Regions from separate parts of the Desulfurispora sp. genome, predicted to be linked through region 2. Evidence: riboswitches for the same ligand, from Rfam matches in the RefSeq annotation. Region 2 holds a riboswitch; each other region holds the start of a gene.

Region 1 (5,744 bases), on a different contig from region 2:
CCAGTCAAATAATCAGCCGGGGAGTGAATCAGGATACATACACCCTCAAGGCTGACGATGGCCAGATTATAGTCTACGTGCTGACCGTAGATCTGCTTGATCCCTACATTGATTTGCGGGTGTTGCTGGGTGCGGATGATACCTGGCAAAAGAACGATACCGTGCTCAATATGGCCCGGCGCAGCGGGGCGGTGGCCGCGGTAAATGCTGACTTTTTTCAAATGAAGGACAGCGGCCGGCCCATTGGCATGACGGTGCGGCAGGGGCAGTTGCTCAGCAGCCCGCCGCTGCGCCGGGACATGTATACCATCGCCATTGGGCAGGACAGGACTCCCTATATCGGCCTTTTTACTTTCAGCGGCCAGGTAACTGCTCCGGACGGCAGCAGTTATGCTCTGGCCGGCATCAACAAACCGGCCTATCTGCTGCCCGATGCCACCAGTTCGGACAGCAATGCCCTGCACATGTATACGGCGGCCTGGGGGGAAAAGAGCCGGGGCAGTAAATACGCGGCGCCTGAGCCCCCGCTGGTGGAAATGCTGGTGCGCAGCGGCAGGGTGGAACAGCTCTACAGCAACAGCGACCCCATGCCGCTGCCGGCAGATGGCTTGGTGCTGCGGGGGCAGGGACAGGCGGCGCGATTTCTGCTGGAAAAATTCCGTCCAGGGGACCCGGTGCAGCTTTCCTACCAGGTGCAGCCCGATATCGGCGCCGTCATGAGCGCCAGCGGTGGGCAGGCCCTGCTGCTGACCGAAGGGCACCTGCCCACCTACTTTTCCCAGGAGATTGTCGGTTACCACGCCCGCACCGCGGCCGGGTATGATGCCGAGCAGAGCAAGCTGTATCTGGTGGCCGTGGAGAACAGCAGCCGCAGCCGGGGCATGACCCAGAAAGAGCTGGCCGAGTTCATGCTGGGGCTGGGCGTGCACACCGCCATCAACCTGGACGGGGGAGGTTCCACCAGCCTGGTGGCCCGGCCGCTGGGCGACCAGAGCCCGGTGCTGCTCAACCTGCCGGAAAAGGGAGCCCAGCGGGCGGTGCCGGTGGCCCTTGGTGTATTTTCCACTGCCCCGCCCGGGGCGCTGCAGGGGTTGATCATTGCGGGACCCGAACGCATAGTACCCGGTCTGCCGGTGAAGTATACTGTCAAAGCCTACGATGAGTATTACAACCCCCTGCCGGTCATCCGGGACCAGGTGGACTGGCAGGCCGGGCCGGGCTGGGAACAGCTGGCAGCCGGTGAGTTCTTGCCCGGGGAGCCGGGGACGGTCACCCTGCAGGTTCAGTACCAGGGAGTAGTGGCGCAAAAACAGGTGCAGGTGTACAGGGATGAGCAACTGCAGCTGGTGGTGCAGCCGGCTTCCCTGAACCTGCTGCCCGGCCAGAAGGGGGAAATCAAGGTCAGCCTGCGCGATCCTTCCGGACAGCTCCATGAGGTGCCTGCGGCTTACTGGCAAATCACCACGAGCAGCGATCTGGTGGGTGTGCAGGGCAGCCTGGTTACAGCTGGAGAGCAGTCCGGGCAGGGAGAAATAAAGATAGGTTTTCGCAGCCAGAGGATAACTGTTCCGTTTACCATCAAGGCTCCCCTGCCTTTTACTGATCTGGAGGAAAAACACTGGGCCTATCCGGCAGTGTACAACCTGTACCAGTTGAAGGTGGTCAGCGGTGTGAGTGCAACACTCTTTCTGCCGGCGGAAAAAGTGACGCGGGCCCAGTTTGTGACCATGCTGGGCCGGGCTCTGGGCTGGGGACAGCAGAACCAGTCCGGCGGAAAAGGTGTCGCTTTGCCCTTTAAGGACCGGGCCGGGATACCGGACTGGGCGGCACCCTATGTGGCTTTTGCTGCCGGACAAAAATACCTGACCGGTTTTCCCGACGGTACGTTTCAGCCCGACCGCCTGCTCACCCGGGCCGAGATGGCAGCAGTGCTGAACCGGGTGCTCCAGCTGCCTGCCGCCAGCCCGGACGCCCCGGCATTTGCCGATCTGGCCGCCATTCCCGCCTGGGCGCGTCCGGCCATACTGGCCTGCGGCAGTGCCGGCTTGATCCGGGGTGATGCCGAGAACAAAGTGCACGCGCAGCAAAATGCCAGCCGGGCGGAAACCGCTGTGGTGATCAACCGTATTCTGCAAAAGGGCCTGGGCAAGGCGGCGGAGCAGGCGGAGCAGGGTGCTGCCGGCAGCAGTGGTCAGAACTCACCGGGGGGCGAGATGATTGGACCGCCAGCACCGTAAAATCCAGCATATCGAACAGGCGCTGGCTCAGCCGGAGGAAGCCGGTACCAGCGGGTTTCCGGACCTGCTGCTGGTGCACAATGCCCTGCCGGAAATAGAACCGGCCGATGTTGATCTCTCCTGCTCCTTTCTGGGTAAACGGCTGGACGCACCGCTTTTGATCAACGCCCTCACCGGCGGGCACGAAAAAACACTGCCCATCAACCGGGCCCTGGCCCGGCTGGCCGCTCGCCGCGGCCTGGCCATTGCGGTGGGTTCCCAGAAAGCCGCCCTGGAGGATCCGGCGGTTGTCCACACTTTTCGGGTGGTGCGGCAGGAAAACCCGTCCGGGGTGGTGCTGGCCAACCTGAGCGCCACCTGCCATCCCGGAGAGGCCCGCCAGGCGGTGGAAATGCTGGCGGCGGACGGTTTGCAGCTGCACCTGAACGCGGCCCAGGAACTGGCCATGGCCGAAGGGGAGACCAATTTCGGACGGGTGGCCGAGAATATCTTCCGGATTGCCCGGGAGGTGACCGTACCCGTAATCGTCAAAGAAGTGGGGTCGGGTCTTTCCCGGGATGTGGTGCGCCGCCTGTATGCCGGCGGTATCACCTGTTTTGATATTGCCGGGCGGGGTGGTACCAACTTCTTGCAAATTGAGCTGGCCCGGCGGGGTGCGCTGTGGCCCGAGCTGGGCGATTGGGGTATTCCCACGGCGGCGGCTCTGCTGGAGTGTCTGGACCTGCAACTGCCCGTGACCATCATTGCTTCGGGCGGGGTGCGCACTGGCCTGGATATGGTCAAGGCGCTGGTGGCCGGGGCCCGGCTGGTGGGCATGGCCCGTCCGCTGCTGCAGGCGGTTTACCATTCCGAGGAGTCCCTCTGCGCTTATGTTGATGATCTGCTCCTGGGCATGCGCCGGGTGATGTTTTTGCTCGGCGCCGCCCGGGTGGAACAACTGGCCCGTTTGCCGCTAGTGATTACCGGTGCCACCGCCGGATGGCTGGCGGCCCGAGGGGTGGATATCACCCGCTGGGGCAAAAAAGATCTACTGGCCGAGCAGGAAAAAACCGGTCTCTGTAGAAAGTAAAAAACAGCCTGATCATTATACAATATCTAACACCGGCAGGTGCTGTCCTTTCAGGACAGAGAATAGGGAACCGGGTGCAAATCCCGGACGGACCCGCCACTGTAACCGGGGAGCAAAGCGCCATTTACAGCCACTGGCCGTGCCGGGCCGGGAAGGCGGCGCGGCGCGTGGATCCGGAAGTCAGGAGACCTGCCTGCCGGTGTAATCCGCTGGATGATGGTAAAGTCCACGGCTAGCTGTAGCCGTGGACTGTTTATTTTTAACAGGGGAGGTAACTGCTATGTCATTGCTTCAGGAAACTATCAGCGCCATTGCCCCGCTGGATGCCGCGGCCATGGAAAAAGCCCGGCAGCGGGTGGACAGCCTGATTAAGCCGCCCGGTAGTCTGGGCCGCCTGGAGGAACTGGCGGTGCAGCTGGCCGGCATTACCGGCAGTCTGCGGCCGCCGGTGCAAAACAAAGTGATTGTGCTGATGGCCGGCGACCACGGTGTGGTGGAGGAAGGCGTGAGCATTGCCCCGCCCGAGGTCACCTACCAGATGCTGGGGGCGTTTGCCGGCGGGGTGGCGGGTGTCAGCGTCTTCAGCCAGGTGGTGGGAGCCAGGCTGGTCATTGTGGATGTGGGCGTCAAAGTGCCGGTGGATATTCCCGGTGTGTTATCATTAAAAGTAAAAAGCGGTACGGACAATATCGCCCGTGGTCCGGCCATGAGCCGGGAGGAAGCGGTGGCTGCCCTGGAGGTGGGCATCCGGGTAACCGGGGAGCAGGTGGCGGCCGGCGCCGATGTGCTGGCACTGGGTGACATGGGTATTGGTAACACCACGCCCAGCAGCGCCATTCTGGCCTGCCTGGCCGGACTTACGGCGGCGGAAGCCACCGGGCGGGGCACCTTTGTCAATGATGAAGTGCTGGCGCGCAAGATTGCCGCCGTGGACAGCGCGCTGCGCGTAAACCGGCCCGACCCGGCCGACGGCCTGGATGTGCTGGCCAGGGTGGGCGGACTGGAGATCGGCGGCCTGGCCGGAGTGGTGCTGGCGGCAGCGGCCCACCGCAAACCCGTGCTGGTGGACGGTTTTATCTCCACCGCCGCCGCCATGATTGCCGCCACCCTGGCCCCGGCCTGCCGGGACTATCTGATCCCGGCTCACCTCTCGGGAGAGCAGGGACACCGCCTGATGCTGGAACACCTGGGCTTAAAGCCGCTGCTGCAGCTGGATATGCGCCTGGGAGAGGGTACCGGGGCCGCCCTGGCCATGCCCCTGCTGGAAGCCGCCGTGGGGATGCTCACCCGCATGGCCAGCTTCCAGGATGCCGGCGTATCCGACGTGGACAGGGACAAAGCGGCCGAATTAAGCTGAGTTATTTGTAGCCCCGGATAAAGGCACTGGCCACGGCACCGTTTAAATCCCGCCTCTCGGCTTCGCTCAGGTTGGGCAGAATGCTGGCGGCTGCCGGGTCGGTGAAATCATAGGTGCGGGTGATCTGGATGGAGATGTCTTTAAATCCGGCCCGCACCATTTTTTCTCTGTATTCTTCCTGCAGCAGGGCGCCGGCCACACAGCCCGCCCAGGCCAGCAGATCCTGCTGCACCTGGAGAGGCAGGGGGCGGGTGAGCACAATATCGGACACCGCCAGCCGGCCGCCGGGCTTCAAAACCCGGTAGGCTTCGGCCAGCACCCGGTCTTTGTCGGCGGAAAGGTTGATCACACAGTTGGAGATAATCACGTCCACGCTGTTATCCGGCAGGGGGATGTCTTCAATGTAACCTTTCAAGAACTCCACATTGTCCACCCCGGCCCGCTGCTGGTTGGCCCGGGCGGTGGCCAGCATTTCATCAGTCATGTCCAGGCCATAGACCTTGCCGGTGGGACCTACCCGTCGGGCCGAGAGCAGCACGTCCAGGCCGGCGCCGCTGCCCAGATCCAGCACCACCTCGCCCGGCTGCAGGTCGGCCAGCAGGGTGGGGTTGCCGCAGCCGAAGGAGGAGGCGATCAGATCCTCGGGCAGGCCGGCAATTTCCTCCGGTTGGTACAGGCCGGCGGTGATCGGGTCGCAGGAGAACTCGCCGCCGCTGCAGCAACCACCTGCTGTGCTGCTGCAGCATCCCTGCTTCTGCTGGATGGCACCGGCGTATTTGCGGCGTACGAAGTTGCGGATGTCTTCTTTCATTAAACAAGTACCTCCCGTGGGTTGGTATTTTATTCTACGCATCAAATTTTATTGATGTGTAAGCCCAAAAAAATTTACTCCAGATCAAAATCCTGCTGGAGCTGGCGGATGAATTGTTGCAGCACCTCCCGGTTTAAAAAATAATACTTCCACTTGCCGCTGGGTTTTTCGGTGACCAGGCCGGCTTCCACCAGTTCTTTCATGTGATAGGAAACCCGCGACTGAATCAGGTTCATCCTGGCCATGATTTCGCAGTTGCACAGGCCAGCA
Region 2 (5,744 bases):
ATCAATGCCTGCCTGGATTTCTCCATTTCCTAGCTTGTCCCAGAAAAAGAACTGGCGCACTGCGGTGTGGCGTTTGTCGGAGGGGGCGTACAGCAGCAAGACGTTCAGCCCTTTTTCTTCCAGAGCTCGCAGCGACTCCACCAGAATTTGCTGGTCATTGTTTTTAAAATAGGTGTCGTAGCTGAGAATGCCGATCCAGGGGGCATCGGTCCTGTAGCCTTCCCGGCAGGTGTACCATTGGAAGTAAGCAGGCAGGTCGAAAAACAGGCCGTTGCTGTTGTAAACACTGTTGTAGACGCTTTCATATACGCCTTCCTGTACGGTACCGGGCGCTTCGTAATAAGGACTGCTGGCGTCGGCAGCCGGGTGGTAGAGGAAGGATTTGTCCAGCTTGATAGGCGTGAGGTCGGCGCTGGTGGTGATGTGTCCGAAGGTGCTGCCCAGGTAGAGCAGCAGTTTTTCCCAGTTGCTGATGCCGCTTTGTACAATGTAGGTATTCAAGTTCTGCCAGACGGTATTATCCTGGTTGATTTGCAGGGGTAGGCCCTGTACCAGTCCGGTAAGCAAACCGCCGGTGTTCCAGGTACCGTCACTGTTTTTCTCCCCGCTGCGCTGCAGTAAAATAGTGGGCGGAGGGGAATTTTGCCATTTTTCTTGCCAGCATTGCTGGAAAAGTTCGCGCAGGGGGGCTTCCCGGTTGGTGCCCAGCATTTCCAGCAGGATAATATCGGCCTGTAAAAAGGTTTCCTTAATGGCTTGCCGGCCGCTGCTGCTTTCCAGGTCATTGGGGCTGAATACGCGCAGCCGGAGCGGATAGGGTGCGGCGGCCTGATCGGTCAGATTATGATAGGCCTGCACTAAAGGAGATACCAGCGAATTGGTGCCGGTGATGATCACCAGCGAGGTAGACTGCCCCGGCGCACTGCTTTGTTCTTCAGCTGGCAGGGCGGACGGGCCGGTTACCAGCAAAATTCCCAGCAGCAGGTAAATAGTGAGCAGGCGTACTATAAGCCGGGGCCGGGGGTTGGTGGGCAGCAGGGGTTTATTAAACGGCCGGTCTTTGGATAAAGCGGACAAGTTCTTCCCTCCTGAATTTTATGGAGATTCGCTTTGAATCAGGATTAATTTGCCGGTGCGGGGGTCTTTGTAAACAGTGCCCATTTCCTGGTAGCCGCTGCCCCCCTGGCTTTGCCAGCCGGGCAGATCTTTAATTTCCTGGCCCCGGGTGGCATCAATGACCCGCACTCTGGGGGCAGTGCCGCTCTGGCTTAAGGGCTGGATTTGCCAGACCGAGACCAGTGCGACTATTAGCCCTACGCTGAAGACAAACATCACATCGGCCAGATTGGCCAGGCTGCTTAAAGGGTTAAATTCTTCTTCCGCTTGTTGCCAGCTTTTTGATTTCGGGCGCAACATTTTCTTTCACCTCGATAGCGGTTTCCAGTAAGGCTTCTAAAATGGCCAGGTCGTGGCCATACCAGCGGCGGCGCACCTTGGCAATGCAAAAGGCGATGCCGCCGGCAAAAATGCCCACTATAGTTGCATCAAAAGAAACAATCAGATAACTGGCCAGCTGGCTGAAGTCACCTTTGCCCAGTCCTACCAGGCCCGGGCCCAGGGGGATCAGGGTGCCCATCAGGCCCATCAAGGGCCCCATTTTGGCGATCAGCTCGGTTTTTTCACAGCGCCGGGCCAGCAAATTTTCCTGTTCTTCCAGCAGGGTTCTGGCCAGCGGTCGCTGGCCGGCGAGATCCGGGCCGGCCAAGTCGTTGTAGCGGGCCAGGGGTTGCGCCAGTGTGGGCGGTAGTTGATCTAGCGGCAGTACGGCAATTTGCCCCTGGGCCTGGCGCAGCTGGCTGAGCAGAGCTGCTGCGTCCAGCTGACCGGACTTGCGCCGCTGACCCAGCTCGCCCAGCAAAGTGCCGGCTTCCAGCAGGGCCTGCAGCACAAAGTAGAGCAAGATGGCCAGACAGGGTATGAGCAGACTCTGGCCAATGACATGCAAAAACCGGGTGAGATGTTCGGTACCGGCAACGGTCATGGATTCACCTCATTTGGCACTGTGGAATGTTTCCGGGACTTCCAGCGGTGTTTTTCTCCCAGGTAGCCCAGGAGCAGTATAATTAGACTGGCACCCGCTACGGCCACCAGCTGGTCGGGCGGGGCGATTTCCAGGGGCTGAAAGGGCATATGCATGGCGGCCACCAGATTGGGAATGGCAAAGACGCAAAACAGGGTGAAGGAGCCCAGGGCCAGCAATAGAAATTGCAAGGCACTTTCCAGATCAATCTGCCATTTTTGCAGCAGCTTTTGAGAAAGCCAGCTGCTGCTAAGAGTGACCAGCAAATAGAACAGGGCGGTGCCTGTGGCCAGCCCGGGAGCGGACACTTGCAGACGGGTCGACAGCAGGGTGCTGGAAACAGCCAGGGCTAGCACGCAAAGCGGGCAGGGCAGCAGGGCGGGCCAGATCTGCCGGCCAGCCGGGGTGCGGCTGGCTGCTGCCAGGTAGAGCAATAAAACCCCGCTAAGGGTGGCTATGTGGAAAGTATATTTGTCTACCAGTGCGGCCAGTTGCTGGTGACATTGCTCTGCACTCAGGGCAGCCAGTAAAAGAATGAGCGCCAGAGATCCGGCCATGGGCCAACGCTGGCGCCGACCCAGAGGTACTGTGCCCAGCAGTAGGCCGCTTTTCAGGGCCAGCAGTAAAGTGGCAGGTAGCAAGGCGAGCAGGGCAAGCAGCAAACAGGTGCACCTCCGCAATTAATTTAACTAACCCGGATGAAGCAGGAAAGCATCAAATTCGCCTTGTCCGGGTAGCCCGTGCCTTTCGCAAGGCGAAGAAAGGGGTAGTTCACTAAATGGGGAAAACATAAAACCCTCCGCGCCTTTGGGTCAGGAGCTGGAGGGTTGTGGTCCGGCCCGGGTGAAGCGGGCAGTGCCAGGCAGCAAAAATAACACCTCCCTGTTCCGCGCAGGCTGTGCGGTGTTTGAGCGAACAGGCAGGTCTCCTGGCTTCGGATCACTGGAGGCTGACGCCTTCCCGGCCTGATGGGCCAGTGGCTTTGTGCCAGCTCCTCCCCGTCACAGTGGCGGGACCGCGCCGGATTTGCACCGGCTTCCCTTTTCACCCTGGCGCAGGCCGGTTGGGTCTGCGCCAGGGCACCTGTTCGCGGTATGCGTATGGGGTTGTTGGTGGGGCGCGGGGCCCCCGTTGGGCAAGGGAGAGGAAAATTTATCCTCAGGATACTTATAGTAAGCTACCATATGTCTGCAGAAAAAGTCAATGAGCAACCAGCTTTGTAGGGGCAATTGGCGCTGCTTTTTTTTCTTTTTTTCTTGCAATTTTATCATAATTCTGTATCCGCAAATTGTGTGGCAATGTTAATAATAGTAAGTATTGCCTTTAAGTAGCACAAGGAGGATTTTGCTCCCCGCTCCGATTTCATAATTTTTCACATTTCCTCTGAATTTCTGCCACAATCCCGGTTTAGAGTAAGAGCAGGCCAGGGACAACACCAAAATTTACGAGGGAGGAATGTGAAATGTCCAACTGGAAGACCAAGACTGTGGTTGCGGCGCTGGCTCTGTCCATCATGGTGCCCGGTGTGGCCATGGCTACATCTACCAGCAACGCCGGCGGTGCTGGTCTGGCGGGTAAAATAGCCGGTATGGCCTTTCCGGGCCGCCATTTCAAGGGGGATCCGGCCAAACAGCAGGAAATGCAGCAAAAGCTGCTGGAACTGGTGCAGAAGTATACTCCCGAATCTTTAAGTGAATGGCAGGAGGCTCTGGCTGAACAGGAGAAACTGCGCCAGTCCCTGCCCTCAAAAGAGCCCCGGTGGATGTCTCAACTGACTGATGGGCAAAAAGCCCAGCTGAAAGAGGTCATGGACAGGGTGCGGGATGGCCAGCTGACCCGGGAGCAGGCCAGAGAAGAGCTGGCCAAACTGGGCCTGGACAAATACCTGCCGGAGCAGCCGGGTGGTCCCAGAGGTGATGGCGCCGGGCACAATCTGCTGGGCCAGCTGATGAAGGCAGCCAGCAGCAGTGATGAGGCCAAAATAAAGGAATTGCTGCCCCAGGCCCTGCAAATGCTCAAAGAGCGCAACCAGCTGATGCAGGAAAAGATCAATAACAGCAGCACATCAGCAGGTAATAACTAGAGATTAAATGGATTTACCGTAATGCTGCCCCGGTTGGTGGCTTGCATATACCCCTTCTTCAGGCAACCGGCATCCGCTTTGGGTTACGGTTGCCTGGCTGTTGTTAAATGTTATATTATGGGTATAAGAGAAAATAAGTTTAGTAGCGGTGGGTTTCGTGAAAGAATTACTGGGTTGGATGGGAATTTTCTTGCTTTTAGGCACTTGTCTGCCCTTTTTATTACGCCGTTTGCCGGTCCTTTCTTCTGTGGCCGGCTCTTTACGGCATACCCTGGTCCGCATCCATCACCGCATTGCTCTTGGCGGGCTGGTTATTTTGGCCTGGCATGGACTATTGATGTTGTCTGGTGGGTGGGGCTGGCTGACCCACCGTGGTGCAGCGATCTATTCGGGTGTGCTGGCCTGGATGGTGACGCTGCTGGTGGTGCTGCTTGCTGTGTACCGGCAAAATAAGGCTATACCACTGCGTTTGCACTGCTGGTTAGCGGGTCTGCTGGTGCTGCTGGTACTGATGCATTTATAGTGACATTCACAATGCTTTGTGCAGGTTGGTTAACCGGGATGGTAATTGGCGGGACAGCAAACTGCTCAAACAGCAGGAATATTCCTGTGCTGGCCGGGGGGGTAACAATTTGTACCGCATATTCCTGGTGGAGGACGAGCCCGATTTGAACCGGATATTAACTACCTACCTGGAAAAGGAAGGCTGGCAGGTGCACAGCTTTTTGGATGGCGAAAGCGCCCTGGCGGCTGCGGGCGAGCAGCCGCACCTGTGGATTTTGGACATTATGCTGCCTGGCATGGATGGCTACCAGCTGCTGCGGCAGATCAAGGCCCGGGATCAGCATGTGCCGGTGATCTATATTTCGGCCCGCGATGCCGACATTGACCGCATCGTAGGACTGGAGATGGGTAGTGACGACTATCTGGCCAAGCCATTTTTGCCCCGGGAACTGGTGGTGCGGGCCCAGCGCGTGCTGGAAAGGGTCTATGCCCGGGAGGTGGCCGGGGTGGCTTTGATCCCTCTCTCTCCTTATGTGCTGGACGAGGCCCGGCGGGAGGTGCGCCTGGGGGACGAGGTCATGGACCTGACCAGCAAGGAATATGACCTGGCCCTTTTCTTTGCCCGGCACCGCGGGATGGCTCTTTCCCGGGAGCAGATTATCAGCCATGTTTGGGGTGAGGATTATGTGGGCAGCGATCGCTCGGTGGACGATCTGGTGCGCCGCCTGCGCAAAAAGCTGCCCGAACTGCGCATTGAGACCATTTATGGTTTTGGTTACCGGATGACGGTACGCTAAAGGGCCATGGAGCGTTGCAGTGGGCTGATGCCGGAAGGCGGTGCGGCGTACCGGGCCAGAATCTGCTTGATGTGCCCGCTGCAGCAGGGACAGGGCCGGCAGCCGGGCGATGGTTGGGAATGAATTGGGGACCTGCGCGGAGAGGGTACGAGCGGCTGTCTTTGAAGAAGGGTGGGAGTAGTTTGCCCAGGTTGTGGCTCAGTGGGGGATTCCCGCTCTGGCGGTCCCTTTCCCTGCAGTGGAAAATCTGGCTGGCCATTTCCTCGGTCAGTCTTTTTCT
Region 3 (5,744 bases), on a different contig from region 2:
ATTGGTATCGGCGGCAAGATGGACGGCTACATGATGCAGTCCAAGTTCGGCATTGCCGTGAGTTCCGAGCTGATGGCCATCCTGGCTGTGGCTACCGACCTCAAGGATCTGCGCCAGCGCATCGGCAAGATCATCGTGGCCTACGACAAAAAGGGCCGCCCGGTGACCGCCGAGGACCTGGAAGTGGCCGGCGCCATGACTGCCTTCATGCGCAACGCCATCAACCCCACCCTGATCAGCACGGCCGAATACCAGCCCGTCCTGGTGCACGCCGGTCCCTTCGCCAACATCGCCATCGGGCAGTCCTCCATCATCGCCGACCGCATTGGTCTGAAGATGTTCGACTACCACATCACCGAGAGCGGCTTTGCTGCCGACATCGGCTTTGAAAAGTTCTGGAACGTCAAGTGCCGCATGAGCGGGCTTACTCCCAACGTGTCCGTGGTCACCACCACCATCCGCGCCCTCAAGATGCACGGCGGTGGTCCCAAAGTAGTGCCGGGCCGTCCCCTGCCCGAAGAATACACCAAGGAAAACCTGGAGCTGCTGGAAAAGGGTATTCCCAACCTGCTGCACCACATCGGCATTGTGCGTAAAGCGGGCATCAACCCCGTGGTGTGCATCAACGCTTTCCACACCGACACCAAGGAAGAGATTGCCATGGTGCGCCGCTATGCCGAGCAGGCCGGCGCCCGCTGCGCCCTGTCCGAGCACTGGCTCAAGGGCGGCGAAGGTGCCTTGGAGCTGGCCGACGCGGTCATCGACGCCTGCAACGAAAAAGTGGACTTCAAGTTCCTCTATCCGCTGGAAATGCCGCTGCGCCAGCGCGTGGAAACCATCGCCCGCGAAGTCTACGGCGCCGACGGCGTGACCTGGACGCCGGAAGCCGAAGCCAAGGCCAAGATGTTCGAGGAAAATCCCGAATACAGAGACTTTGCCACTATGATGGTCAAGACCCACCTCTCCTTAAGTGCCGACCCCAACCTGAAGGGCGTGCCCAAGGGCTGGGTGCTGCCGGTGCGCGACGTGCTCATCTTTGCCGGCGCCAAGTTCCTCTGCCCCATGACCGGTACCATCAGCCTGATGCCCGGCACCAGCTCCGACCCGGCCTTCCGCCGTATCGACGTGGATGTGGAGACCGGCGCGGTGAAGGGTCTGTTCTAAAGACTGGCGTTAATAACCTGATCACCCCCTGGATACAGAAAAAAGCCCCCGGATTTTTGGCCGGGGGCTTTTATATGACCGGGTAGCGCCAAAGGGGTCATTTTGTCTGCTCAGGGCAGGATATAGGCAGTGAAATGTATGAAAAATGTGCGGGCGAGTGGGCGGGAACAATGGTGCATAAAGACGCTGTAAAGCCTAATAATTTATGTGTATGATTGTTTACATTGATGAACAGGCCGTAATGGTCTTATTGGGGCATTGAATGGACAAAAATATTATCCGGACGCAAGTAAAATTATTGACACGCGAAGGGCGGGCATCTATAATGTAGGTGTTTATGTGCATAGATAAAAACATAAGCAAAACAAATTTTTAGCTGAAACTTATAGCAGGAGGAGAAAAGCTCATGTCCAGACCGCCCAAGTGCCGCCGCGTGGAATACATTCCAGAACTGACCTTCTTTAAGCCGGCCGGGGTGCCCTTAAGCGCCCTTTCCGAGGTTACTGTGACCATTGAGGAAGTAGAGGCCATTCGCTTAAAAGACCTGCTGGGCCTGGAGCAGGAAGAATGCGCCGAAAAAATGGGCGTTTCCCGCCCCACCTACCACCGCATTCTCATTGCCGCCCGCAGCAAAATTGCCGATGCTTTGGTCAACGGCAAAGCCATCCGCATGGAAGGCGGCCACTTCCAGCTGGTGATGAAGCGCTTCAAATGCAGCCGCTGCCACCACGAGTGGGAAATTCCTTGCGGTCAGGGCCAGCGTTTTTCCGAAATGAAATGCCCCCAGTGTGCCGAGCGGGACATCTACCGCATCAACCTGGACGGTACGCCCTTCAACTGCCACCGCTGGCAGGACGGGCGGGAGAAGGAGTTGGAGTGAAATATTATTATAATTCTGTTCAAATACCCTCTGGACAGCCCGGCAAATAGGTGGTATGATGCTGGCAAGGGACGCTGGCCGGTGTGAGGCCGGTAGAGCGACTCTGGTTGTTTGGACAATTATATAGCTACCGCGCAGGTGCCCCGGCTTTGCCGGGGTGAAAAGGGAACCGGGTGCAAATCCCGGACGGTCCGGCCACTGTAAGTGGGGAGCCCTTTTAGCGCAGTCCACCGTCCCCAAGGGGCGGCAGTCACTGGGCGATGAGCCCGGCCAGTAATGGCGGGGTGCCCGGGAAGGCTGGAGCTAAAAGCGGTGTGGATCCACAAGTCAGGAGACCTGCCTGGGCGGAATGCAGTATCGCCTTCCGAGGAAAGGCCGGTGCTGGGCTGCTCGTTTACCTGGTTACTTACCGGGTAGCTTTCTAGGTGCAGACAAAGCCCCGCTTTCCTTTACGGGAAAGCGGGGCTTTAATTTTTAACCCCATCCTTATCATTCATCTCCTACCCTTATATTTCTCCTCTTGTTCACCGGCGGGACAGCCGTTCCGCCGGGACCATTCTTTTTTCCACTCCCCGGCCGGCGGGGTAAGCCGGTGGGTAAAAATAGATGAGTAATTTTGTGGGAGGTATGTGCAATGGGGCAGCTGGCGGGATTTAAGGGAGTGTTTAACCGCGCGGCCTGTAGCAGAGCAAGAGGGTGTACGGGGGCGGTATGGCCGGTTTTTCTGGCCCTGCTGCTGGTTCTGGCGGGTCTTTTCTCCCCGTCCAGGGCACCGGCCGCCCAGATTGGCGATCAGCAGCTCAAGAGCAAGGCGGTGGAGTTTATTCAGGGGCGTTTTGCCGCCGGTGAGGATCTGGACGGCTACACCGCCCATATTTTGCTGTTGGCCGGTGAGGAGCTGGGCGGCAGCAAATGGACGGCGGCGGCCAAACGCACGGCCGGTGACGCCAGTTTGCAAAACCGGCTGGTGGTGCTGGCCGGACTACTGGGCGACCGGGTTTCGCCGGTCAGTTATATCATGGGCACCCAGAACCCGGACGGCAGTTTCGGTCCCTACGCCAACCTTTATGGCACCAAAGCGGCCCTGCAGGCCCTGGCGGAAGCCCGAAAGAAAAACTGGCTGCCAGATGGGGAAAGCGGTGTGCTGGAGGGGGCTATCACCCGGGCGGTGGGCTACCTGCACAGTGAGTATCAGAAAAACAGCGGGCAGTACGCTGCCGCCGGGCAGTTTGACTATCGCTGTGTGCAGGCGCTGGCAGTAGCCGGAGAGGATCTTAAGGCGGACAAATGGCGGGCAAGCGCCGGCAGTTTGTACGACCAGGTGCTGAGCACGGCTGAGCAGGCTTATGGCAGCAGCGATAGCCTGGGAGCGGGGGAACTGGCCAAACACCTGCTGGCGGTGGTGGCGGTGGAGCCGCAGCATGATTTGGTCAACCAGTTGGCCGGGGCCATTCTGACTAAACAGCAAACGGTAAACGGGCAGGTTTATTTTGGTGACAGCATCTATGAAGATGTGCTGGTGCTGACCGCACTGGGCCAGGCCGGTAAACTATCCGGGCTGGATCAGCAGGCCGCCCTGGCCTATCTGAACCGCTACAAACACACCCATCAGAACTCCTGGGGGCAGGCAGCCGGGGTAGCCTGGGGCAGCTATGAGCCCGAGGAGGCCGATTTGACCGGCCAGGTGCTGACCGCCTTGAGCTACTTTTCCACCGCCGGCACGGCGGGCAGTGAGGTAGCCCGAGATATTGAGGCTGGTTTTATCTATCTGAAGGACATCCAGGATCGTGATACCGGGGCCATCCGGGTGCAGTATGACAGCACCTTTGCCAGCGCCGAGGTGTTGCTGGCCGCCCTGGCCAATAACCGCCCGGCGACCGAGCTGACAGTGAAATCGCGCAGCAAGACCCTGGCCGGGTGCCTGCAGGCGTTAAACCACTGGCCGGAGCAGAATGAGCTGAAAGAGCGGCTGGCCAGCCTGCTGGCCGGGCGGCAGATTAAGGAGGGTGCCGGGGCCGGTTCTTTTGAAAACAGCGTCTACAGCGACTTCTGGGTGCTGCTGGCCCTGGGCGAGACCGGACAGCTGGGCCAGATTGACCAGAGCGCCGCCCGCGCTTATGTCTTGAGCAAACAGGCGGCGGACGGCTCCTGGGGGGAAACCTTTGATCAATACTACCCCGACTTTCTTTCCACCGCCCAGGCCCTGCGGGTCCTGAAATATCTGCCCGGCTACCAGGAGGCGGCGGTGCAGCAGGCGGTACAAAAGGGACTGGCTTACTTGAAAGGCCTGCAGCAGGCCGATGGCGGCGTATATGCCACCCCTTTTGACGACCCGGCGGTGGACAACGCCGAGCTGCTGCTCACTTTAAAACACTTGGGTCAAGATGCCGCCCGCTGGAAGAACAGCGCCGGTAAAACCCCGCTGGATTACCTGCGGCAAAACAGCTATAACGCGGCCGACGGTACCTTCGGGGCTGCCCGTAACACCATGGATGCCACCTGGGTGCTGACCGCTGTGCTGGCTTGGCCGGACAGTGCGGGCAGCAGCGAAAGTGGCGGGGGTGGTAGCGGCGGCAGTGGCGGCGGGACGGTTACTGCTGCCGTCAAGGTGTACATTGCGGTGCAGGGCCGGGATGGAGAACTGCTTTTCCGCCCCGGGCTGGTGGAGGTGGAAGCCGGCGGCCGCTGGGGGCTGACCGCCCTGGGAGCGCTGGAAGCCACCGGCCTGAGCTTCACCCATCGCGATGGCTTTGTGACGGCCATTGCCGGGCAGGCCAACAGCGGTATGCAGGGCTGGATGTACAGTGTGAACGGCCAGGTGCCCATGGTGCTGGCCAGCCAGAAGGCGGTGCAGGCCAGGGATAAAGTGATTTGGTGGTACAGCAAGGATATGAACAATCCTGTGCCCACCTGGAATGAGCTGGAAAAACAAAACAATACCGGGAGCAGCGGCGGGGTCAGTAATGCAGCCAGTGCAGCCGTCAGCCCGAGCGGGTTAAAACTGCCGGCTGGAGAAAAGGCCCTCCAGGAACTGGGCAGTTTGACCGGCGGCGCGGCTTCCCTGGAGCAGGCGGGGCAGGCGGTGCGCCTGCTGGCCGCAGCGATAAGGCCGGCTTATCAAGATTTGCGGCGGCTGCAGAAGGAACTGGCCGGCCATCAGGCCGCCCTGGAGAAGGATCTGAAAAAGGGTGAAAATGCTCTCCTGAAGGATCAGGCCGGTGAGGCCGCCCTGCTGGTGCCCGAAGGGGCGCTGGCGGCAGCTGGCCGGGTGACCCTGCGCGAGGTGAGCAGCGGCCTGCCGGCAGAGGCCAAAAGCGCCCTGCCCTCCGGCTGGCGGGTGGTTTCTACCTGCTACAAGCTGGAACTGCCGGCGCTGACAACCGGAAAATCCCTGCAATTGATGCTGAAGTCCGCCTGGCCGGCATATTTAAAAGGAGAGAATCTGCAACCGGCCCTGTGGACGGCCGGACAAAAGTGGCTGACCCTGCCCGCCGTGCTGGACGAGGCCGGCCGGCAGGTACTGGCCCGGGTGGAACAGGGTGGCTACCTGGTACTCTTATACCGGAGCAAGCAGGTGTCCTTCTTGGATCTGCAGGACGAGCAGTGGCAGTGGGCCCGGCCGGCGGTGCAGGAACTGGCCGCCTGGGAAGTAGTCAACGGGGTGGGGCAGGACAGGTTTGCCCCGCAGCGGTCGCTCAGC

Evidence for each region. Region 2 has a riboswitch for cobalamin ahead of ACUVTU_RS10155 (DUF2162 family putative transporter). Riboswitches for the same ligand answer to the same signal wherever they lie in the genome.
Region 1: another riboswitch for cobalamin. It lies ahead of cobT (nicotinate-nucleotide--dimethylbenzimidazole phosphoribosyltransferase); the one in region 2 lies ahead of ACUVTU_RS10155 (DUF2162 family putative transporter).
Region 3: another riboswitch for cobalamin. It lies ahead of ACUVTU_RS08085 (S-layer homology domain-containing protein); the one in region 2 lies ahead of ACUVTU_RS10155 (DUF2162 family putative transporter).

Annotation. Positions count from the first base shown of each region.
Region 1 is NZ_JBRAJI010000018.1:27,493-33,236, reverse strand. It holds gene ACUVTU_RS06640 (S-layer homology domain-containing protein) at 1-2,237, shown strand, start outside; gene fni (type 2 isopentenyl-diphosphate Delta-isomerase) at 2,218-3,306, shown strand; cobalamin riboswitch at 3,327-3,517, shown strand; gene cobT (nicotinate-nucleotide--dimethylbenzimidazole phosphoribosyltransferase) at 3,587-4,663, shown strand; gene ACUVTU_RS06625 (arsenite methyltransferase) at 4,665-5,474, opposite strand; gene ACUVTU_RS06620 (ArsR/SmtB family transcription factor) at 5,549-5,744, opposite strand, start outside.
Region 2 is NZ_JBRAJI010000037.1:19,024-24,767, forward strand. It holds gene ACUVTU_RS10140 (cobaltochelatase subunit CobN) at 1-1,077, opposite strand, end outside; gene ACUVTU_RS10145 (DUF2149 domain-containing protein) at 1,096-1,416, opposite strand; gene ACUVTU_RS10150 (MotA/TolQ/ExbB proton channel family protein) at 1,367-2,041, opposite strand; gene ACUVTU_RS10155 (DUF2162 family putative transporter) at 2,038-2,742, opposite strand; cobalamin riboswitch at 2,982-3,182, opposite strand; gene ACUVTU_RS10160 (hypothetical protein) at 3,543-4,163, shown strand; gene ACUVTU_RS10165 (hypothetical protein) at 4,321-4,686, shown strand; gene ACUVTU_RS10170 (response regulator transcription factor) at 4,796-5,464, shown strand; gene ACUVTU_RS10175 (sensor histidine kinase) at 5,647-5,744, shown strand, end outside.
Region 3 is NZ_JBRAJI010000025.1:20,603-26,346, forward strand. It holds gene ACUVTU_RS08075 (formate--tetrahydrofolate ligase) at 1-1,164, shown strand, start outside; gene ACUVTU_RS08080 (DUF134 domain-containing protein) at 1,571-2,044, shown strand; cobalamin riboswitch at 2,164-2,402, shown strand; gene ACUVTU_RS08085 (S-layer homology domain-containing protein) at 2,679-5,744, shown strand, end outside.